2 linked regions of the Vreelandella piezotolerans genome follow. The protein of the gene in region 1 interacts with the protein of each later gene in a pairwise test. Links are inferred from orthologs where the notes say so. Each region holds a gene or a part of one and is shown in the gene's direction. Other genes may lie near its edges.

Region 1 (4,667 bases):
CCCGGTGGTCATTTGGTGGTGATCAGCTTCCATTCGTTGGAAGACCGTCGTGTGAAGCGTTTTATTCGACATCACGTGCGTGGAGATACCCATCTACCCCGAGGGGTTCCCATCCGTGACGATCAGTTGAACCGCCGTCTGGAAGCGCTGGGTAAAGGCAGTCGTCCAAGTGACGAGGAAGTCGATGCCAACCCCCGCGCGCGAAGTGCCGTCATGCGGGCGGCGCGTAAGCGAGGCTAATCATGAGTATGGAGCGGTTAGGGCTCTGGGCTTCCACGCTAAGGGCAGAGTGGCCATTCAAACTACGTCTTCGTTGGTGGCCCATGACGATGATCGGGCTGTTTATGGCCTGTTTGCTGACCGGTTTGGCCGTGGTCACGACGACTCACATGACGCGCACGCAGTTTGCCGAGTTGCAGCGGTTGGAGCAGGAAAAGAATCAGTTGCAAACCGAGTGGGGGCAGTTATTGCTGGAGGAGGGGGCCTGGTCAACGCCGGCCCGCATTGAACAAATTGCCACGGAACGGCTAGAGATGCGCATTCCTGACGTAAACGATGTCGAGGTGATTCGGCCATGAGGCGTGAAGGTCGGGGAGGGACGTCCCGCCAATATCCCATCGCGCCGCCGCTTGCCGGTGGGCGCTTTTTCTTCATCTTATTGGCCATTGGCTTGGCATCGGCGATTCTGATTGGACGGATTACGCTGCTTCAGGTCATCGACCGCCCCTTCTTGCAGAGCCAGGGTGATGCCCGCACGCTGCGCCACGAAACCATTCCCGCCCACCGCGGGATGATCACTGATCGTAACGGGGAGCCGCTGGCGATTTCGACGCCGGTCGTGACGCTTTGGGCGAACCCTCAAGAGTTGCCTACAGACGCCATCCAGCGTGTCATGCTGGCGCAGGCGCTGGGGATGTCACTGGATGACTTCGAGTCCCGAGTGGCGCGCTACAGTAGCCGCGAATTCATGTATTTGCGCCGACAGATGACCCCAGACGCTGCGCAGCGCATCCTCGATCTGCGCACGCCGGGTGTCTATCCCCAGCGTGAATACAAGCGCTACTACCCGGCTGGAGAGGTGGCGGCCCAAATACTCGGCGTCACCAACGTAGACGACGTCGGTCAGGAGGGCTTAGAGCTCGCTTATCAGCCCTACCTAGCGGGTCACCCGGGGCAGCGTCGCGTCATCAAAGACCGGCGCGGCCGCTTGGTGCGAGAGTTGGGTGTGATTCGTGAAGCGCAGCCGGGTGGAGAATTAACCCTGGCGATCGATCAACGTATTCAGTACATGGCCTATCGGGAGCTGCGTGCCGCCGTTGCCGAGCACCAAGCAGACGGTGGCGTGCTTGTGATGATGGATGCCCGTACCGGTGAAGTACTGGCGATGGCCAACTTTCCCTCTTATAACCCCAACAATCGCGCCGGGTTAGACCCTCGCGGCTTACGCAATCAAGCGCTGGTCGATGTGTTTGAACCGGGATCGGTGATGAAGCCGCTTGCTATGGCCGCTGTGCTGGAAAGCGGCATCGTTGGGCGCGATGCGGTCGTAGATACCTCGCCGGGGTGGATGCGGCTCGACCAGTTCACGATTCGCGATTTCCGTAACTATGGCGAATTGGATCTGGCGGGTATTCTCGAAAAGTCCTCGAATATTGGTATGTCACGTTTGGCGCTTCAGCTCAGCGATACGGCCATCTGGGAAAAATACAACCAACTGGGCCTAGGTCAAAGCCCAGGTACAGGGTTTCCTGGAGAGTCTACGGGAACGTTACCGGCGCGGATTCAGTGGTCACGCAGCGAGCGAGCCGCGCTCTCTTATGGGTATGGGCTCTCGGTGACGGCGGTCCAATTGGCCAGTGCCTACACGGCGTTAGCCAATGACGGTCAGCGTCTACCTCCTTCGTTGTTGAGGTTGTCAGAGCCCCCGCCAGGTATTCCTGCCATCGAGCCTAGCGTTGCCAACGACCTACTCGATATCTTGGAGACGTCGGTGGGCGCTTACACCGGCGGTCGACGAGCTCGGGTAGAGGGGTATCGCGTGGGCGGTAAAACCGGCACCGTGCGTAAAACGGGGCAGCAAGGGTATGCCACCGATGCGTATCGCAGCGTGTTTGCTGGCATTGCTCCGATTTCGGACCCGCGTATCGTGACGGTGGTCATGATCGATCACCCTAAAGCGGGCGAGTTCTATGGTGGCGCCGTAGCCGCTCCGGTGTTTTCGAGTGTCACCGGCAACGCTCTGCGGCTGTTGGATGTGCCGCCGGATTACGAGGTCGATTAGTGTTTAAGGAGATGGCATGACTCTATGCCCAGACCAGTTACGGAAAGCGTTACGCTTGGTATGGCCGAGCGCCGAACTGCCAGCGCTGCCTGACCTACCTCAGCAGCTTCATCTGATCACCGATTCTCGCAAGCTCCAGGCAGGCGATGTGTTCGTTGCCGTGCCCGGCAGCCAGAGTGATGGCCGAGCGTATATCGAACAAGCGTTGGCAAGTGGAGCCGCCCTCGTGCTGGCGCATACCAAAGAGAGTGACGTGAGCCTGGACGAACGCGTGCTGTTTTTGCCGCATTTGTCGCTGCGTCTGGGGGAGCTGGGTCGGGCGTTGTTTGACGTGCCGAGTGGGCTTGAGATCATTGCAGTCACGGGAACCAACGGCAAGAGCTCGGTGACCCACTACATTGCCGAGCTCAGCGAACGCTTGGGGACACCTGCCGGTGTGATTGGGACCTTGGGCGTAGGACGACCGGGTCAGCTGTTAGAAAGCGGGTTGACGACGCCTGGTCCCCTTGCCCTGCAATCGACGCTGGGTGAGTTGGCGCGCCAGGGCGTCAAGCGGGTTGCGCTGGAGGCCTCTTCCCACGCGCTGGATCAGCAGCGCTTGGACGCGGTGGATGTGAACGTCGGGGTATTTACCAATCTGACCCGGGATCATTTGGATTATCACGGCAGTATGGCCGCTTACGCAGCGGCAAAGGCAAAACTCTTCCGTCGAGCCGAGTTGACATTGGCCGTTGTGAACGGTGACGACCCCTTGGCTCGCTTGATGCTGGCCGGGTGTGACCAGCGCGTGCGCGTGTTGGCGACTGGCAGCGATGACGCCGTCACGCTACGGGTGTTGGATTGGCAGCCGCATGCCCTTGGACAGCAGGCGCTGATTGCGACCCCGGAAGGTGAGAAAGCGCTGCAGCTAGGTCTCATGGGGCGGTTCAATCTGGACAACGTGTTGCTGGCTATCGCCGTGCTGTATGGATTGGGCGAGTCATTGGAGTCGCTGTTCGCGGCAGCGGCTAGCCTTTCCCCAGTGCCGGGACGTATGGCGTGCTTCGGTGGTGATCGTGCACCCAGCGTGGTAGTAGATTACGCCCACACGCCAGATGCGCTACAGAGTGCGCTAGGCGCGCTGCGCGCCCATCTGGGTAGCCGGGGCAAGTTGTGGTGTGTGTTTGGCTGTGGGGGAGAGCGCGATACGGGAAAGCGCGCCGAAATGGCCAGCGTCGCTGAGCAGCTAGCCGACCACATCGTGGTGACCGATGATAACCCTCGCGGGGAGTCGGCGGCGCGTATTCGTGAGCAAATTCTCACTGGCTTTACCGAACGTGCGACGGTCGACGAGGTCGGTGATCGTGGCCAAGCTATTCTCCACGCGGTACATCAGGCCTCGCCGGAAGATGTGGTTCTCGTGGCAGGTAAAGGTCACGAAGCCTATCAAGAGATCGATGGCGTGCGTCATGCGTTTCAAGATGACGAGCAGGTTCGAGATGCATTAGCGACTCGAGGTGTCGTCTGATGTGGACGTTAACAGAAGTGGCCGCTGCACTGGGTGTCGGCGTGTCGCCCATCAACGGCGCTCAATGGGTGTCGTCTGTCGTGACCGACACGCGGAAAATCATTCCTGGATGCCTGTTTGTCGCGTTAAAAGGACCGCGTTTCGATGGCCACGCGTTCGTCGAGCAAGCAAGGGAGCAGGGGGCTGTCGCCGCGTTGGTGGAGCGTCCGGTGGAAAGCGCTCTGCCGCAGTTGGTGTGTTCGGATACGCGGCTTGGGCTGGGGTTGTTGGCCAAGGCTTGGCGTCGTCGGTTCGACCTCCCGCTCATCGCCGTCACCGGTAATAGCGGTAAGACCACGGTAAAAGAGATCACCGCTGCCTTGCTGTCACCGCTCGGTGACGTACTAGCGACCTCGGGCAATTTGAATAACGATATCGGTGCGCCGCTGACGCTGTTGCGTTTATCTCACGAGCATCAAGCGGGCGTGATCGAGCTGGGGGCTAATCATCTGGGCGAGATCGCTTGGACGAGCCAGCTCACCGCACCGCAAGTAGCGATCATAACCAACGTGACCGGGGCGCATGTTGGCGAATTTGGCGGCATGGGGCAGATTGCTCAGGCAAAAAGTGAGATCTTATCTGGGCTTGGGTCCGATGGCACGGCCGTCATCAACCGAGACGATCGCTACCACGATTTTTGGTCAGCTTGTGCCGCCCCTAGGCGTTGTGTCAGCTACGGCTTACATGAGGATGCCGACGTTCACGCCCAGGCACTTTCCTGCGACCCTCAGGGGCGGTATGCTTTCACGCTTGTTGCGCACGGCCAGCGCCTCGGTGACGTCAATCTGCCACTGATTGGGAAGCATAACGTCAGCAACGCACTCGCTGCATCGGCAGCGG
Region 2 (15,410 bases), 590 kb from region 1 along the record:
CCGGGTAAACGAACGCGGTAGGGGCGACCCTCCGCGTTTTCATCTTCTCGAGGAGCCTGCCCCATGAGCATGAGTGAAACCTTAGAACTGGTGTCGGCCAACCGCAGCTGCGGCGGCTGGCACAAGCGCTACCGCCACTACTCCCGGGCGCTTGACTGCGACATGGTCTTCGCCGTTTACCTGCCGCCGCAAGCGGAAAACGAGCGGGTGCCGCTGTTGTGGTGGCTGTCCGGGCTGACCTGTAATGACGAAAACTTCATGCAGAAGGCGGGCGCCCACCGGATTGCTGCTGAGCTTGGGGTGGCGATCGTCTGCCCCGATACCAGCCCGCGCGGTACCGATCTGCCCGGCGAGCATGACAGCTACGATCTCGGCTCTGGGGCCGGTTTCTACGTCAATGCCACCCAAGCGCCGTGGAAGCCGCATTACCGGATGTACGACTATGTGATCGAGGAGCTACCGTCGGTCGTGCGCCAGCACTTTCCCGTCAATGGTCGTGAATCGATCAGCGGTCACTCCATGGGCGGGCACGGCGCGCTGATCCTTGCGCTGCGCCATCCCGGTCGGTTCCGTTCGGTCTCGGCCTTCGCGCCGATCGTCAATCCAATGAACTGCCCTTGGGGCCAAAAAGCCTTTACAAGCTACTTGGGCGACGACCAGTCGCGCTGGCGTCAATACGATGCCTGTGAGCTAGTGGCCAACGGTGCGTCTCGCCAGCGGCTGTTCATCGACCAGGGCGAGGCGGACCAGTTCTTGGAAGAGCAGCTCATGCCTGAGCGCCTGGAAGCCGTCTGTGAAGAGCACGATCACCCGCTGACATTGCGTCGCCAGCCGGGCTATGACCATAGCTACTTCTTCATCGCCTCGTTCATCGAGGACCATTTGCGCTATCATGCGGAACACCTCATGAAACGCTAAGGATTCCGAGATGCTCGATCGCGCGCTGCGCCGTTTTCTTCGTCTGCTATGGCGGCTTGTCTGGCGTGGTGCGCTGGGGTTCGTGGTGCTCTCCGTGGCGTTGGTGCTGCTATTTCGTTTCGTACCGCCGCCTGGCTCCATGGTGATGGTCGAGCGTAAAGTGCAGAGCTGGATCAACAGTGAGCCCATCGACATTCAGCGTCAGTGGCGTAGTTGGGAGCAACTGTCTAGCAATGCCAAACTGGCGGTGATCTCCGCAGAGGATCAGCGGTTCCCCCAGCATCGCGGGTTCGATTTCGTCGAAATGCGTCGCGCCTGGGAAGCAAGTCGAGACGGTGAGCGGCTGCGCGGCGCCAGTACCCTGAGCCAGCAGACTGCCAAAAACGTGTTTCTATGGACCGGGCGTAGCTGGGTGCGTAAAGGGCTAGAAGCGTGGTTCACTCTGTTGATCGAAACGCTCTGGGGGAAACAGCGAATTCTAGAGGTGTATCTCAACGTCGCCGAGTGGGATACCGGCGTGTTCGGTTTGGAAGCGGCGGCCAATCACTACTTCGGTGCTTCAGGCAGCGCGTTGACCGAGCGTCAGGCTAGTTTGTTGGCCGCCATACTACCCAGCCCACGCACTCGCAGCGCTTCCCGGCCCGACGCCCAGGTCGAGCGTCGCAGCCAATGGATTCGTCAGCAGATGCGCAATTTAGGCGGCACGGCCTACTTGGAGCGGCTATGAGCGTAGAGGCAATGAGGTGGGCGTTTGACTGAGCCGCTTGGCTCAGTCGTATCGCACGGGTGCCACGGTAGGCAGTTCGCCGATCTGAGGGCGCGCAAAGTAGTAACCTTGCTGCACGGAAATGCCTAGCGCCAGCAGGCAGCGGGACTCTTCTCGGGTTTCGACCCCTTCGGCGACGAGCTGTGTGCCTAGGGTGCGTGCCAATGACACCATGCTCTTGAGAATGGCCTGACGACGCACGTTGCTATCGCAGCCCATGACCAGCTCGCGGTCGATTTTGAGGGTGTCGGGGCGAAGGTCGGTCAACAAATCCAAGTTGGCGTAGCCATTGCCGAAGTCATCTAGCGAGGTGGTAAACCCCATCCGTCGATAGCTATCGATAATATTACGCATATGCGCTCTGTCGACGACACGCTCAGTTTCGGTGATTTCGAAGTTAAGCCGCTCGGTGGGCCAGCCCACGCGGCGTGACGTGTCTAGCGTGGACTGAATGCACGCCTCCGGTTCGTACACGGCATTCGGTAAAAAATTGATCGACAGCCGCTCGGTCATGCCCAGTTCGCTGGCAAGCTCGATGGCCTTTACGCGACAGGCTTGGTCGAAGCGATACATCAGCTCATCGGTCACTTGATTCAGGATCGAAAAGGCCGATTCGCCGTTAACTCCGCGCACCAATGCTTCGTAATACACCACTCGTCGTTGGGAAACATCGACAATGGGTTGAAAGGCCATCGTAAACGCAAAGGGAACTGGGGTGTCGCATCGGTTGCAAACGCCGTCGACCCTGGCGCAGTGAGGTTGTGCAGTCATTTTTTCCAAGCCCTGGAAGATTCGTTTTTTTCGTATCGAATTATGTCGTCGAGGGGCGTACCACCATGACCACACCGATAATGGCAATGACCATGCCTGCCAATCCCAGCAGCGGCAAACGCTCATCGAATAGCCACCACGCCTGAAGCGCCGTGACTGGAGGCACCAGATAAAAGAGACTCGCTACACGAGAAGCCTCCCCCTTCTTTATCAAGGCCATCAATAGCAGGATAGCGGCAATTGAGAGAATCAGCACGAGCCAGCCAAGCGTGAGTATGAACGTTGAGCTCCACTCCACCTCGCGGCTTTCGAACAGTAGGGCGCCAATGCCCAACAGTCCACCTGCCGCCATGTACTGGATCGCTGCGCCCGACAGCAGTGGCATGCTGGTGCAGTAGCGCTTTTGGTATAGGGTGCCAAGCGAGATACCCACTAGGGCGGCCATCACGCTCACCAACGCACCCATCCCGAAGCCGCTAAAGAGCGTGCTGCCGAGCTCCAGCTTACTGCCCAGTACCAAGCTGATGCCGACCAATCCCAACAACAGGCCTAACCACTGCCGTCTGGTCAACCGCTCGCCGAGCAGCGGTCCTGCGCAGGCGGCGGTGAGGAGTGGCTGCAGGCCGACCAAGAGCGCAGCCAGACCTGCAGGCATGCCCAAATAGATACCGTAAAATACACCGCCTAAGTAGGTGCCATGGACCAGCAAACCCGATACCGCAATATGTTTCCATAACGTAGGTGATGAAGGCCAAGAAATACGCATTACCCATATCAAGGGAGTCAGTAGCAGTAGGGTGAGTACGAAACGGATGAACAAAAAGGTGAAGGGTTCGGCGTAGGGGAGGCCAAATTTTGCGCCAATAAAGCCAGTACTCCACAACAGAACGAACAGGCCTGGCATGGCAGTCAAACCAAGGGAGGCAGCGTCCTTATCTGTTAACTTTCTGAAATTAATAGACATAATCTTCCTGGAGTAGCATGATTCGTGAGTTGGGTGACTTACGCTTTGTTCTTTTTGTTACTGAGTTTTACATAAAAGATTGAACCAGCGCCCAAACGACGCGTCACACTGGGCACATTCATAACGCGCCAATGAGGTTTCTTACCATGCAACGTATGACTGCTTTGTTCTCTGCTGCACTTCTTGCGACGGGTCTGATGGCGGGCACCGCTCACGCCCAACAAGCCGACGGTCAAGCGCAGGACCCAATGGCTACTCAACAAGCCCCGACTCAGGATTTTTCTGATCAGCAGCTACAGCAGTTCGCCGATGCTTCTCAAGAAATCGCCGTGATCTCGCAAGAGTACACACAGCGTCTGCAGGAAGCAGAAGACGAAGCCGCACAACAGGAAGTACGCGCTGAAGCTAACGACCGCATGATCGAAGTCGTCGAAGATAGCGGCTTGGATGTCGATACGTTCAACGCAATTGGTCAGTCCATCCAGCAAGATCCAGAAATGATGCAGCGCGTTCAGGAAATGGCTAGCCAGTCGTAAAGGCCATGAATTGAATGTTATACCCAAGGCTATGTGGATAGTGCCAGATTTTCCTTAAAGTGCGAAGTAACTGTCACGCCGCAAGCCGACCAAAGCCCAACGTACATGCGTTGGGCTTTTTTTGTGCGGGTCATTGAGTCCGGCACTTTCGTTTCACCTCAAAGGGTTGTCCAAGGTGCATGTTCACGACACACTGAGACCAGGACGGCCTATTGTCGTCCCATGATGCATCAAAGCACCGTCCGTTCAACAGAGTCAGCGCCCAGCAGGAGAGCGTATGGACGTCGAGTTATTAGAAATACGCCAGCACATGGGGCAGTTTCCCCCGTTTGATGGCTTATCGGATGAACTGCTGGATGCGATTGCCGAGCAGGTAGAGGTAAGCTACTTCAAAACGGGCAGCGATATTCTGGCGCTCAACGATACCCTCGACGAGCTTTGCTACATCCGCAGCGGCGCGGTCGAGGTGTATCGTCGCCAAGGAGAGCTCTACAACCGCTTGGGCGAGGGCGATATTTTTGGTCACTTCAGCCTGCTGCGAAATCACAAGGTTCGCTTTCCTGCCAAAGCCATTGAAGACACGCTGATTTACTTTATTCCCGACGCGGTATTTCAGCGCCTATGTGAAGAGGACGATGACTTTGCCGACTTCGTCGAACTCGAGCGCCCACGCTTAGAGACTGCCGCAGAGCAGCAGAAGAAGTCGAACGACATGATGGTGACGCGTATTCGCAAACTGGTCACCCGCTATCCGGTCATGGTGGAGGCGACGACGAGTGTCCAGCAGGCGGCTAGGCAAATTATCGATGCCCAGGCGTCTGCGGTGTTGGTCATCAAAGAGGGGAGCGATAACCCTCGCTATAGCTTTCAGGATAGCGAAGGCCAAATTTGGCAGATGTGCGGTATTCTCACCGATAGCGATTTCCGCACGCGGGTCGTGGCCGAGGGGCTATCGCCCAGCACCCCTGTGGGAGAGGTCATCTCCGAGCGGCTGATTACCGTCCAGTCCGATGCATCCGTGTATGAAGCGATGCTGACCATGCTGCGTAGCAACGTCCATCACCTCCCGGTACTCTACCGCCAGCGCCCGGTGGGTGTGGTGCACCTATCCGATATCATTCGCTACGAAACGCACAGCGGACTCTACCTGGTGAGCAATATCTTCAACCAGTCCAGTGCACAAGGGCTTGCCAAACTGGCGCCCGACGTTCGAGCAGCGTTCGTACGCATGGTGCAGGAGGGCGCAAACTCGCAAATGGTGGGCAGCGCGCTCTCTACCATCGGCCGCAGCTTCACCCGCCGACTGCTGGAGTTGGCAGAAGATACGTTGGGTCCGCCGCCGGTACCCTACTGCTTCATGGTCAATGGCTCCATGGCGCGTAACGAGCAGAGCATCGTCACGGATCAGGATAACGCGCTGATTCTCTCCGATGACTTCGTTGCCGAAGAGCATGATGAGTACTTCCATGCGTTGGCCGCGTTCGTCAGCGACGGCCTTGCCGCCTGTGGCTATACGTACTGCAAAGGGGATGTCATGGCGACCAACCGGCAGTGGCGTCAGCCGTTGGCGGTATGGAAGCGCTACTTCCAGGACTGGATGGCGAACCCAACGCCCGAGAAGCTGCTGCACAGCTCGATCTTTTTCGATCTCGATAGTGTTTACGGGGAGGACCTGTTCGTTGAAACGCTGCAGGATTTAATTGCCCAAACGGCTCCCAAATCACCGCTGTTCCTGGCGGCCATGGCGCGTAATGCGCTCAATCGCACCCCACCTTTGGGCTTTTTCCGCACTATCGTCATGGAAAAAGATGGCAAGCACAACAACTCCATCAACCTCAAGCGACGCGGCACGGCGCCGATGGTAGATTTGATTCGTGTGCATGCCTTGGCCTGTGGTTCTAAAGCGCAAAGCTCCTTTCAACGGTTGGACGACATCAGCAAAACCCAGCTGCTAGCCACCGGGGTGAGTGACAAACTCAGCTATGCGCTCGAGTTCTTGTGCATGTCGCGGATCCGTCACCAAATGATCGACCTGCAGGAGGAGCGTGAGCCGGACAATAATATCGAGCCGGAGAACGTAGAAGACAGCGAACGGCACACCCTAAAGGATGCTTTTCAGGTGTTGAGCAATGCTCAGAAATTTTTGAAGTTCCGCTACCCCGTTCCCACCCAACGGCAGAGGCGCTGATATGCACGGTATTCGTCCGCGCCAAAAGGTCACTCAAGCCGATTGGAAGGGCTATATGGCCGCTCGGGCCGAGCGGGCCAAAGATGACACCTTGATACGCTTTTTCGATACGCCGATGCCTGATTCCGAGACGCCGCTGTCCGAGGTGCCGCTCGTCGCGCTGGATATGGAAACCACCGGACTCGATGAGCGACGCCATGCGATCGTCAGTATTGGCGTCGTGCCGTTTACGTTAGGGCGTATATCCATGGCTCAGCGCCGTTACTGGGTAGTGAAACCGCCCCGTCCGTTAGATGAGGACTCGATAGCGTATCACCACATCACGCACTCGGAGATTGCCGATGCGCCAGACTTGGATAGCGTGCTAGACGAGCTGTTGACGGTGTTGGCCGGGCGGGTCGTGGTGGTTCACTTTCGTAATATCGAGCGACCTTTTCTCGATGCGGCGGTGAAGGCGCGCCGTGGTGAGGGAGTGTTGTTTCCCATGATCGATACCATGTCGCTGGAAGCGCGGTTGCATCGACAAACACTGTGGGCCCGCTTTCGCCGCTGGCTGGGTCGTCCGCCGGTATCGATTCGCCTCAACGCCAGCCGCGAGCGCTACGGCTTACCCGTTTACCAAGGCCACCATGCGCTCATTGATGCTCTGGCCACTGCCGAGCTTTTGCAGGCGCAAATCGCCAATCGCTATAGCCCTGAGACGCCTTTAAAAGCGCTGTGGTGTTAGCGCTCGCACCTTCTTTGCATAATAAAACGGGCAGCCCTTGGGCTGCCCGTTGACGTCTTGCCGAGTTGAAGCTGCTACTTACACTGCTTTGGGTTCGCTCATCAAGCCTTTGATGATGGCGTAGCAGGCCACCAGTAGAATGATGGTGAACGGGAACCCGGTCGACACGGCCATGGTTTGCAGCGCGGTCAAACCGCCCCCCAGCAGCAGTGCAATGGCAATCGCGCCTTCGATGATCGCCCAGAACACACGCTGCGGTTTCGGTGCATCGACCTTGCCACCTGCGGTAATGGAATCGATGACCAGCGAGCCAGAATCCGACGAGGTCACGAAGAACACGATGACCAGCACGATGGCGATGAACGAGGTGATCTGTGACAGCGGCAGTTGCTCGAGCATGATGAACAGCTGCAGATCCACGCCTGCGTCGCGCACGGCCTCGATGCCTTGGCTGACGTACTGATCGATGGCGGTGCCACCGAAGGTCGTCATCCACAGTACCGAAACGACGGACGGCACGATCAGCACGGAGACCAGGAACTCACGTACGGTACGGCCGCGGGATACCCGCGCAATGAACATGCCGACGTACGGAGACCAGGAGATCCACCATGCCCAGTAGAAGGCCGTCCAGCCTTGGCTAAAGTTCGCGTCTTCACGGCCAAAGGGGTTCGACAGCGCCGGAAGATGAACCACGTAGCTCAATAGGTTCTCGAAAAAGCCGGTCGCGATCAGCAGCGTCGGGCCGACACCGATCACGAAGAACAGCAGCGCGGCAGCCATGGCGATGTTGATTTTCGACAGCAGCTGTACGCCCTTGTCGACACCGGCAACGATCGAGCCAATCGCTATCATCGTGATACCGATGATGAGCAGAATCATCGTGATATCACTTTCCGGCGCGCCAAACAGATAGGTCAAGCCAGCAGCGGCCTGGGTAGCGCCCAGCCCCAGTGACGTGGCCAGACCAAACAGTGTGGCAAACACTGCCAGAATGTCGATCAAGTGGCCCGGCCAACCCCAAACGCGTTCACCCAGTAGCGGGTAGAACACCGAGCGCATGGAGAGCGGCAAGCCTTTGTTGAACGAGAATAGCGCCAATGACAGAGCCACCACGGCATAAATCGCCCACGGATGCAGACCCCAGTGGAAGATCGTTGCCGCCATGCCCAGCGCCGCTGCGCCTGCCGTATCGCCCTCAGCGCCAGCCAGCGGTGCCCAGTCGCCACCATCCAAAGAGGTGCCGAAGTGGGTCAGCGGCTCATTGACGCCAAAGAACATTAGCCCAATGCCCATACCGGCGGCGAACAGCATCGAAAACCAGCCGGCATAGGTAAAGTCCGGCTTGGCATCTGCCCCGCCAATGCGGATTTTACCCAGGGGAGAGACGATCAAACCCAGGCAAAGAATGACGAAGATATTGGCGGCCAAAATGAAGAACCAAGCCAGATTGCCGGTCAGGAAGCCAAAAACGGCGTCGTAGATCGGCGAAATCGTATCTTGCAGTGCCAAGGTGAGTATGACGAACAGCAGCACCACGAGTGACGAAATGGTGAATACCTTGCCGTGTAGGTCAAGGTTGAAGCCCATTGCACTCGTCGTAATGTTGTCTTGGCCGATCACGTAATCGGTATCGATCAGGTTAGCCGGGCCATCAGGGGCGGGGATGCCTTCTGATACCGGCTCATCAGCGGGACGCTTAGAGTCAGGATTATCCACGGGAGCCTCTCCATGTCGGACAGAAACCGCCAAACGCACCTGGATGGACCAGCAGTTACCTTCTGGCCAATCACAAATGCATTAGCAGGCGTGTATTACATCAGTAACAGTAGCAAACGTTGCTTAATCTTTGTTCAACGCGCGGGCACGTTAGCACGAAAAAACGTCACATTTACAACGACGACAGAGGGCCGAAGCCCTCTGTCATTTAACGCTCGGGGCAGAGTATGACTAGCCGTTGAGCCACTGCTCGACCACGTCTTGGTTCTCTTCTACCCACTGCTTGGCATTTTCGTAGGGGTCGCTGCCATCTTCTTGGTTCATCAGCATCACCTCGCCCATCTGCTCGGGCGTCCACTCGAAGGCATCCAGAATGGCGTAGGCTTCTGGCATGTCTTCTTCCAGACCGCTACGTACGACGGTATGGATCTGCTCGGCACCGCCGTAGACGTTTTCTGGGTCTTCGAGGTATTTCAGATCGAACCGAGCAAACATCCAATGCGGCGTCCAGCCAGTGACGACCACATCCTCTTCGTTTTGGATGGCGCTGGCCAAAGCAGCCGTCATGGTGGCACCGCTGCCGCTGCGCAGGTTCAGCCCGAGGTCATAGGTATCCACGACCTCTTCGGTGAGTGCCATCAGGCCAGCACCGGGGTCAATACCGATGATCTCGCCGTTGAAGCTGTCGGCGTTGTCGTTCAGATCGGCGATGGAGTCCACGTCGGTGTACTCAGGTACGACCAAGCCGAGTTTGGTGCCATCCAGATTGGGGCCTAAGTCTTCGGTATTGTCACCGACACGCTCCATGTAGTCTGCGTGGGTCGTCGGCAGCCAGGCGGCGACGATGGCATCGGCATCACCCGTGGAGAGGGCTTGGAACATGGCCGCTGCGGACAGCGAGGTCAGTTCCACCTCGAACCCTGCCTGCTCGAGAACCGCAGCAATGACGTTAGTGGAAGCGACTTCAGAGGACCACTCGACATAGGCCAAGTTGACCGTGCCTTGATCTTGGGCGTGGGCCAGGCTGCCAGCGGCTAGCCCGGTACCCGCGACCAGGGCCAAAGAGGCGAGACGGATGCGGTGATTCAACGTACGCGTTTTCATTCACTTGCTCCCTGTTGATGGGCAGTGGCACTTGCCACTGCGGTATGAAGAGGTCGTTCTTTGCTTACTTCAAGGTCTTGACCTTAATGATCGCTTGAATCGATCAGCATGGTCATTCATGACCGGTGGTTCAAGCATGCCAATCAACGCAGCGCTCAATGCTAAGGCGAGCGGCGCGATTTGCGCAGCGACTGCGTCAGACGGTCCAGCAGCATGGCTAGAATGACCACGGCAATCCCGGCCTCGAAGCCATCCCCTGGACGCAAGCGCTGGATGGCACGCCAGACTTCGCTACCCAAACCATCGGCGCCAATCATGGCGGCAATGACCACCATCGACAGGGCCAGCATGATGGTTTGGTTGATGCCCGCCATCACCGTGGGCAGCGACAGCGGCAACTGCACTTTGAACAGTTTTTGGCCTCGCGTGGCACCGTAGGCGTCGGCAGCTTCGATGAGTTCGGTCGGCACTTGGCGGATGCCTAGTGTAGTAAAGCGAATGGCGGGCGGCATGGAGAAGATGACCGTGGCAAAAATCGCCGACACCGAGCCAATGCCGAAAAACGGGATGGCAGGGATCAGGTACACGAACGCGGGCATGGTCTGCATGAAGTCCAGCACGGGCATGATCAGCCGGTAGAGTCGCTCGGAAAGCGCCGCGGCGATGCCTACGGGCAGCGCGATGACCACCGCCACTAGTGTGGCAATCACCACCAGCGTCAGCGTTTCGATCATCGGGTTCCAAAGCCCTAGGTTCCAGATCAACGCAAGCCCAGCCGTGGCGCCAATCGCCAAGCGCATGCTGGCCAGTTTCCAGCACAGCAGGGCAATGATCGCCAGCAACGCCCACTCGGGCAACCACATCAGGCTATCGTTCAAACTATTGATGCCGGTTTGCGTAATACGCGAAATGCCGCGCGTCACGGCGGAGTATTCGCTGGTCAGCCATGTCAGGCCGGATTCAATCCAACTACCTAAAGGAATGCGTGTTATCTCCATTACTGTTCTCCTGCTCGTGCCAGTTCATCCAGGACTGCGCCTTTTACCACGACGCCCAATAGGCGCTGCTGCTCATCGACCACGGCAATGGGGTAGCTCTTCTCGCTGAACATGGCGAAGAGGTGCTGCAGCGGCTCGTCTGGCGGCACTTTGCGGAAATCTTGGGTCAGGTAATCGGTGATGGTGTCGGCTTTCTCCTCGATGGCACGGCTAGCAGCGTCGGCCTCCAGCAAGCCCAATAGCTGGCGGTCACGGTCGGTCACATAGATGGAGTCGATGCTGTGATCACGCATGCGGTGCAGTGCCGTACGCGGGCCGTCGCTGTCGCGGGCGGTGGTGCGCACCGGGCGCATGGCGCTTTCGGCGGTCAAGATACGAGAACGATCGACCCCTTCGATGAAGCGGCGCACGTAATCATCGGCAGGCTTGGTCAAAATCTCCTCGGGCGTACCGATCTGCACCACCTCGCCATCTTTCAGCAGCACGATGCGGTCGCCGATATTGAGCGCCTCATCCAAGTCGTGAGTAATGAAGACGGTAGTCTTCTGCATTTTGGTTTGCAGCTGCAGAAGCTCTTGCTGCATGTCCTTGCGGATGAGCGGATCAAGGGCTGAGAAGGCCTCGTCCATGAGCAGTACGCTGGCATCGTTGGCCAGTGCGCGGGCAAGTCCTACACGCTGCTGCATACCGCCCGATAGCTGGTTGGGGTAGGCATCTTCCCAGCCTTCCAAGCCCACCTGCTTGAGCGCGTTGTGGGCGATCGACTGCCGCTCGGACTTCTCTACCCCGCGAATCTCCAAACCAAATTCGGCGTTCTGTTGTACCGTCCGGTGAGGGAAAAGCGCGAAGTTTTGAAACACCATCGAGAAATGACGGCGGCGGCACTCCAGCAGCGCTTTCTCACCCAACGTGGGGATGTTCTCTCCGTCGATGATGATCTCGCCTTCGGTCGTATCGATCAGGCGATTCAAGCAGCGAATCAGCGTGGATTTACCCGAGCCAGACAGGCCCATGATGACCAGTAGTTCACCTTCGTAGACGTCGAAGGAGATATCGGAAAGGCCGAGGGTTTGGCCAGTTTTTTCGAGAATCTCAGGGCGTTTGAGGCCCTGGTCGCGTAACTCGAGAGCTTTTTTGGGCTGTTTACCAAAGACCTTGCTCAAGCCGCGTACCTGAATTTTGACAGGGCGTGTCTCGTCCATCAGCGGTGCCTTTTGATTGAATGAGCAGCCTTGTGTCGTTACTCAACGCGCTTACCTGCGGCCTAGACGTGCTTCCTGCAAGCAGCGACACAAAACGGTTCATAAGTAGGAGTTAAGATTATATTTAACAAGTTATTACAAATTATTATACATAAGTGAGCAGGATGTGCCACAACGCTCCTGCTCACCCCGGCAATTTACGCCACATGTGCCATTTTGAACCCCCACCCATGACCCTGTCGTGACAGCGAATGGTGGCTACGATTTTTTAATAAGTTGCTGTTTTTTAAAACATAAATTTATTTTTTTTCAATGTTGGCACGAAGTGTGAAATTATCTTTCTAGAAAAGCTTGGCAAGTGACGCAAGCACGTTAGTCGAAAAAGGAGGCAATCTTTATGGATAAACAAGTGAGCCAATCGCGCAAGCGTCCACGTGTGCTGACACTGTGCATGTTAGCCGCAACCGTTAGCACCTTGGCCCTGGCGGGGTGTGGCAACGGCGAAGAGGAAATGCCCCCGGCGCAGCAACCTGACACCATGGAGCAGGACGCGACGACCACGACGGCTCCGGCTTCCGGTAACGAGCCTACCATGGCAGACGAGCCGATGAATGAAGACCCGGGCTTAGGCGAAGATCCCGCGGCGACGCAAGAGCCAATGCCGGGTGAGAATACGCAAACGGGCGCTGTCAATGATCCTGAAGAGAACCCTGGTTTCGGTGAAGGTACCGATCCCATGCCCGGTGCAAGCGATACCACTACCGACGACGTTAACAGTACCGATGATGAAGACGACATGACTAACGGCCAATAGCCGTCAACGCTCCCTACGATGGTAAGCCGACCCAGCTGTCTGTTCCCTGCGGCTGCTCCACACGGTTTATCATCCTTTCGCCCCCGCGCCCGCGGGGGCTTTTTTTGCTTGTTTAAAGCGTATGACGGTGAGTTTGGGCGGTTGCAAGTTACCCGTCAGCCGCTAAGGTTAGGGGGAGCAGACGCTGCTTTGGCGGCTGCTAGCCCATGAACAAGGAAGGAGAATGGACATGATGTCACGATTACGCAATGCGCGTGGGACGGCGCTACTGTTGAGCGCACTGCTCATGGCGGGCGTGCTGACAGGCTGCGGTGATTCCGAAGCACCGACCACCGATTCGGAAGTACCGACCGACGAACCTCAAGAGCCCATGGATACCGGCCCCATGGCGAATGATGGGCAAGCGACACGTGAGTCGCCCGGCGATGGCGTGAGTGACCCGGAGTAAGCATGAAAAAGCCGGTCGGCGAGTGCGACCGGCTTGGTCTTACTCCTCGCTATCTTCCAAACGCCGGTAAAGAGTGCGGCGGGCGATGCCTAGTACTTCGGCCGTCCGACGTTTATTTCCTCCTGTCGCTTCCAACACTTTGCGAATATAGCGCTTTTCCACCTCTTCCAAACTTGGCCAGCGGGCTGGCGCGGGTGCCGGAATTTGCGTGCCTGGTAGTACCTCCCCGCTTAGCGTGGGCGTCGTGTCGGTACTGCTCTTTTGCTGGCCGGACTGTTCGCGCAGGCGCTCGGGGAGATCCTGATGCTGTAGCACGCCTGCTTCGCTGAGCGTGACCGCGCGCATGATCGCGTTCTCCAACTCGCGCACGTTGCCGGGATAGGAGTAGTTCAACAGGCTATTGAGGGCCTCTGGCTCGATCTGCTCGATCTGTTTCCCTTGGGTGTCGGCATGTTTGTCGATCAAGGCGAACACCAAGTGCTCGATGTCCGTGCCGCGCTCACGTAGCGGTGGAATGCGTAGCGAGAAGGTTTCCAGGCGGTAAAACAGGTCGCTACGGAAGTTCTCCTGCTCGATCTCTTTCTCCAGGTGGCGGTGCGTAGCGGCAATGATGCGCACATCCACCGGTTCCTCCCGCTCACCGCCCACGGGGCGTACGGTTTTCTCTTGCAGGGCGCGCAGCAGCTTGGCCTGCAGATTGATCGGCATTTCACCAATCTCATCGAGGAATAGGCTACCGCCTTGGGCACTTTGGAAAAGCCCTTTTCTGGCCTCGTTTGCGCCCGTGAAAGCGCCTTTTACGTGGCCGAAGAATTCGCTCTCCATCAGATCGGCAGGAATACTGGCGCAGTTCACGGGCACGAAGGGCGCGTCGTGACGGCTACTTTCCTGGTGGATCGCCCGGGCCAGCAGCTCTTTGCCGGTGCCGCTTTCACCCAGAATCAAAATGGGCGCATCGCTTTTCGCCAACCGAGAGGCATCGTGAAACAGCGACTGCATGGCCGGACTTTTACCCACGATGCCGTGGAAATGGCTGAGCTCCGTATCATGAGACAGCGACAAGCGCTGACGCTCCAGTACGCGAAAAACGGCGTCACGAATGGCATCCAAATCGAGCGGTTTGGTCAAAAAGTCATCGGCACCTAGCTTGAGGGCTTCTACCGCCTGATCGATGGTGCCAAAGGCGGTAATCACGATGATGCCTAGCTCGCTGCCGCTCTGGCGGAGCTGTTGAAGTAACTGAATGCCGGTCATGCCCGGTAGCCGTACATCGGTGATCATCATCGCCACCGGCGTATGGCTCAGTAGGGCAATGGCTTCTTCTGCGCTGGGGACACCCAGTGTGTCGTAGCCCGCGTCGTTGAGCTCCTCCTCTAGCAACTCACGGATAGCGGCGTCATCTTCCACCACCAATAACGGTAAAAGGTGTTCCTGATGGGTCACAAACGTCGTCCTCAAGCGGATGCGGTTTCACTAAGGGGCAGCGTAATTTCAAAGCCAGCGCCGCCAAGTGCGCTGTCAAATACGCCAATCGTCCCGCCGTGGTCGTTGATAATGCGGTGCACCATCGATAATCCCAAGCCGCTGCCTTGACCCACCGGCTTGGTGGTGAAAAAAGGATCGAACACTTGGTGATGGTGCGATGCAGGTATGCCGGGCCCGTCGTCTTCAACCCAAAGGGTCAACTCTTCACTGTGTGCCTGCGCGCGCACACGAATGTGGCTGACCTGGGGAGCTTGGGCGGCATTGCGTAATAAATTGGTCAACACCTGAACGATTTGCTGACCATTGACCAATAAATGGGGTGTCGGAGTGGGAAGATCAATATCCAAGTGGATATTTCGTGGTTCCAGCTCCTCTTCGACCAGCTCGCTGGCGCTGATGATAAGCTGATCGAGCGCTTGGTGTCCTTTCTCTACGTTATGTTGTCGGCCAAGCTCCATCAATTGACGGACGATATCGACGATACGTTCCACTTCGCCACGTATCCTGCCCAGCCGTGCCCGCTCATCGTCGCCAATCGTATCGCGGCGTGCCAGTCGTTGGGCTTGACCGTTGATGACCGTCAACGGGGCACCGATCTCGTGGGCGACCCCGGCGGCGAGCACGCCCAGCTCGGCCAGCTTTTTGGATTTGCGCAGGCGTTTTTCCAGCTCGATTTCACGGCGCTGGCGGGCATCGATGTCGCGATCTTTTTCGGCCATGGCATCCAGCATGCCATTCAGGCCAGAGGCTAAGCGGCGATACTCCGTGGG

Evidence for each region.
Region 2: the proteins of GYM47_RS10620 (region 1) and mtgA interact in binary tests that used the Escherichia coli proteins (3 or more experiments, as listed by UniProt). The link is inferred for Vreelandella piezotolerans from one-to-one orthologs.

Annotation. Positions count from the first base shown.
Region 1 is NZ_CP048602.1:2,307,630-2,312,296, reverse strand. The notes cover bases 1-2,927. They hold GYM47_RS10620 (peptidoglycan D,D-transpeptidase FtsI family protein), read left to right. Parts: upstream 1-574; coding sequence 575-2,281; downstream 2,282-2,927. Other genes in these bases: GYM47_RS10615 (UDP-N-acetylmuramoyl-L-alanyl-D-glutamate--2,6-diaminopimelate ligase), read left to right, coding at 2,298-2,927; ftsL (cell division protein FtsL), read left to right, coding at 243-578; rsmH (16S rRNA (cytosine(1402)-N(4))-methyltransferase RsmH), read left to right, coding at 1-240. In the rest of the region: more of GYM47_RS10615, read left to right, coding at 2,928-3,788; GYM47_RS10610 (UDP-N-acetylmuramoyl-tripeptide--D-alanyl-D-alanine ligase), read left to right, coding at 3,785-4,667. UniProt on the Escherichia coli protein: Essential cell division protein that catalyzes cross-linking of the peptidoglycan cell wall at the division septum. Required for localization of FtsN.
Region 2 is NZ_CP048602.1:2,884,641-2,900,050, reverse strand. Bases 1-2,786 are described here. They hold mtgA (monofunctional biosynthetic peptidoglycan transglycosylase), read left to right. Parts: upstream 1-928; coding sequence 929-1,645; downstream 1,646-2,786. Other genes in these bases: GYM47_RS13255 (DMT family transporter), read right to left, coding at 2,496-2,786; GYM47_RS13260 (EAL domain-containing protein), read right to left, coding at 1,688-2,455; fghA (S-formylglutathione hydrolase), read left to right, coding at 64-918. Also shown: more of GYM47_RS13255, read right to left, coding at 2,787-3,419; GYM47_RS13250 (DUF4168 domain-containing protein), read left to right, coding at 3,566-3,955; GYM47_RS13245 (DUF294 nucleotidyltransferase-like domain-containing protein), read left to right, coding at 4,233-6,143; GYM47_RS13240 (3'-5' exonuclease), read left to right, coding at 6,145-6,870; GYM47_RS13235 (BCCT family transporter), read right to left, coding at 6,949-8,589; GYM47_RS13230 (glycine betaine ABC transporter substrate-binding protein), read right to left, coding at 8,821-9,693; GYM47_RS13225 (ABC transporter permease), read right to left, coding at 9,855-10,691; GYM47_RS13220 (quaternary amine ABC transporter ATP-binding protein), read right to left, coding at 10,691-11,893; GYM47_RS13215 (hypothetical protein), read left to right, coding at 12,291-12,707; GYM47_RS13210 (hypothetical protein), read left to right, coding at 12,937-13,155; GYM47_RS13205 (sigma-54-dependent transcriptional regulator), read right to left, coding at 13,195-14,598; GYM47_RS13200 (sensor histidine kinase), read right to left, coding at 14,610-15,410. UniProt on the Escherichia coli protein: Peptidoglycan polymerase that catalyzes glycan chain elongation from lipid-linked precursors. May play a role in peptidoglycan assembly during cell division in collaboration with other cell division proteins.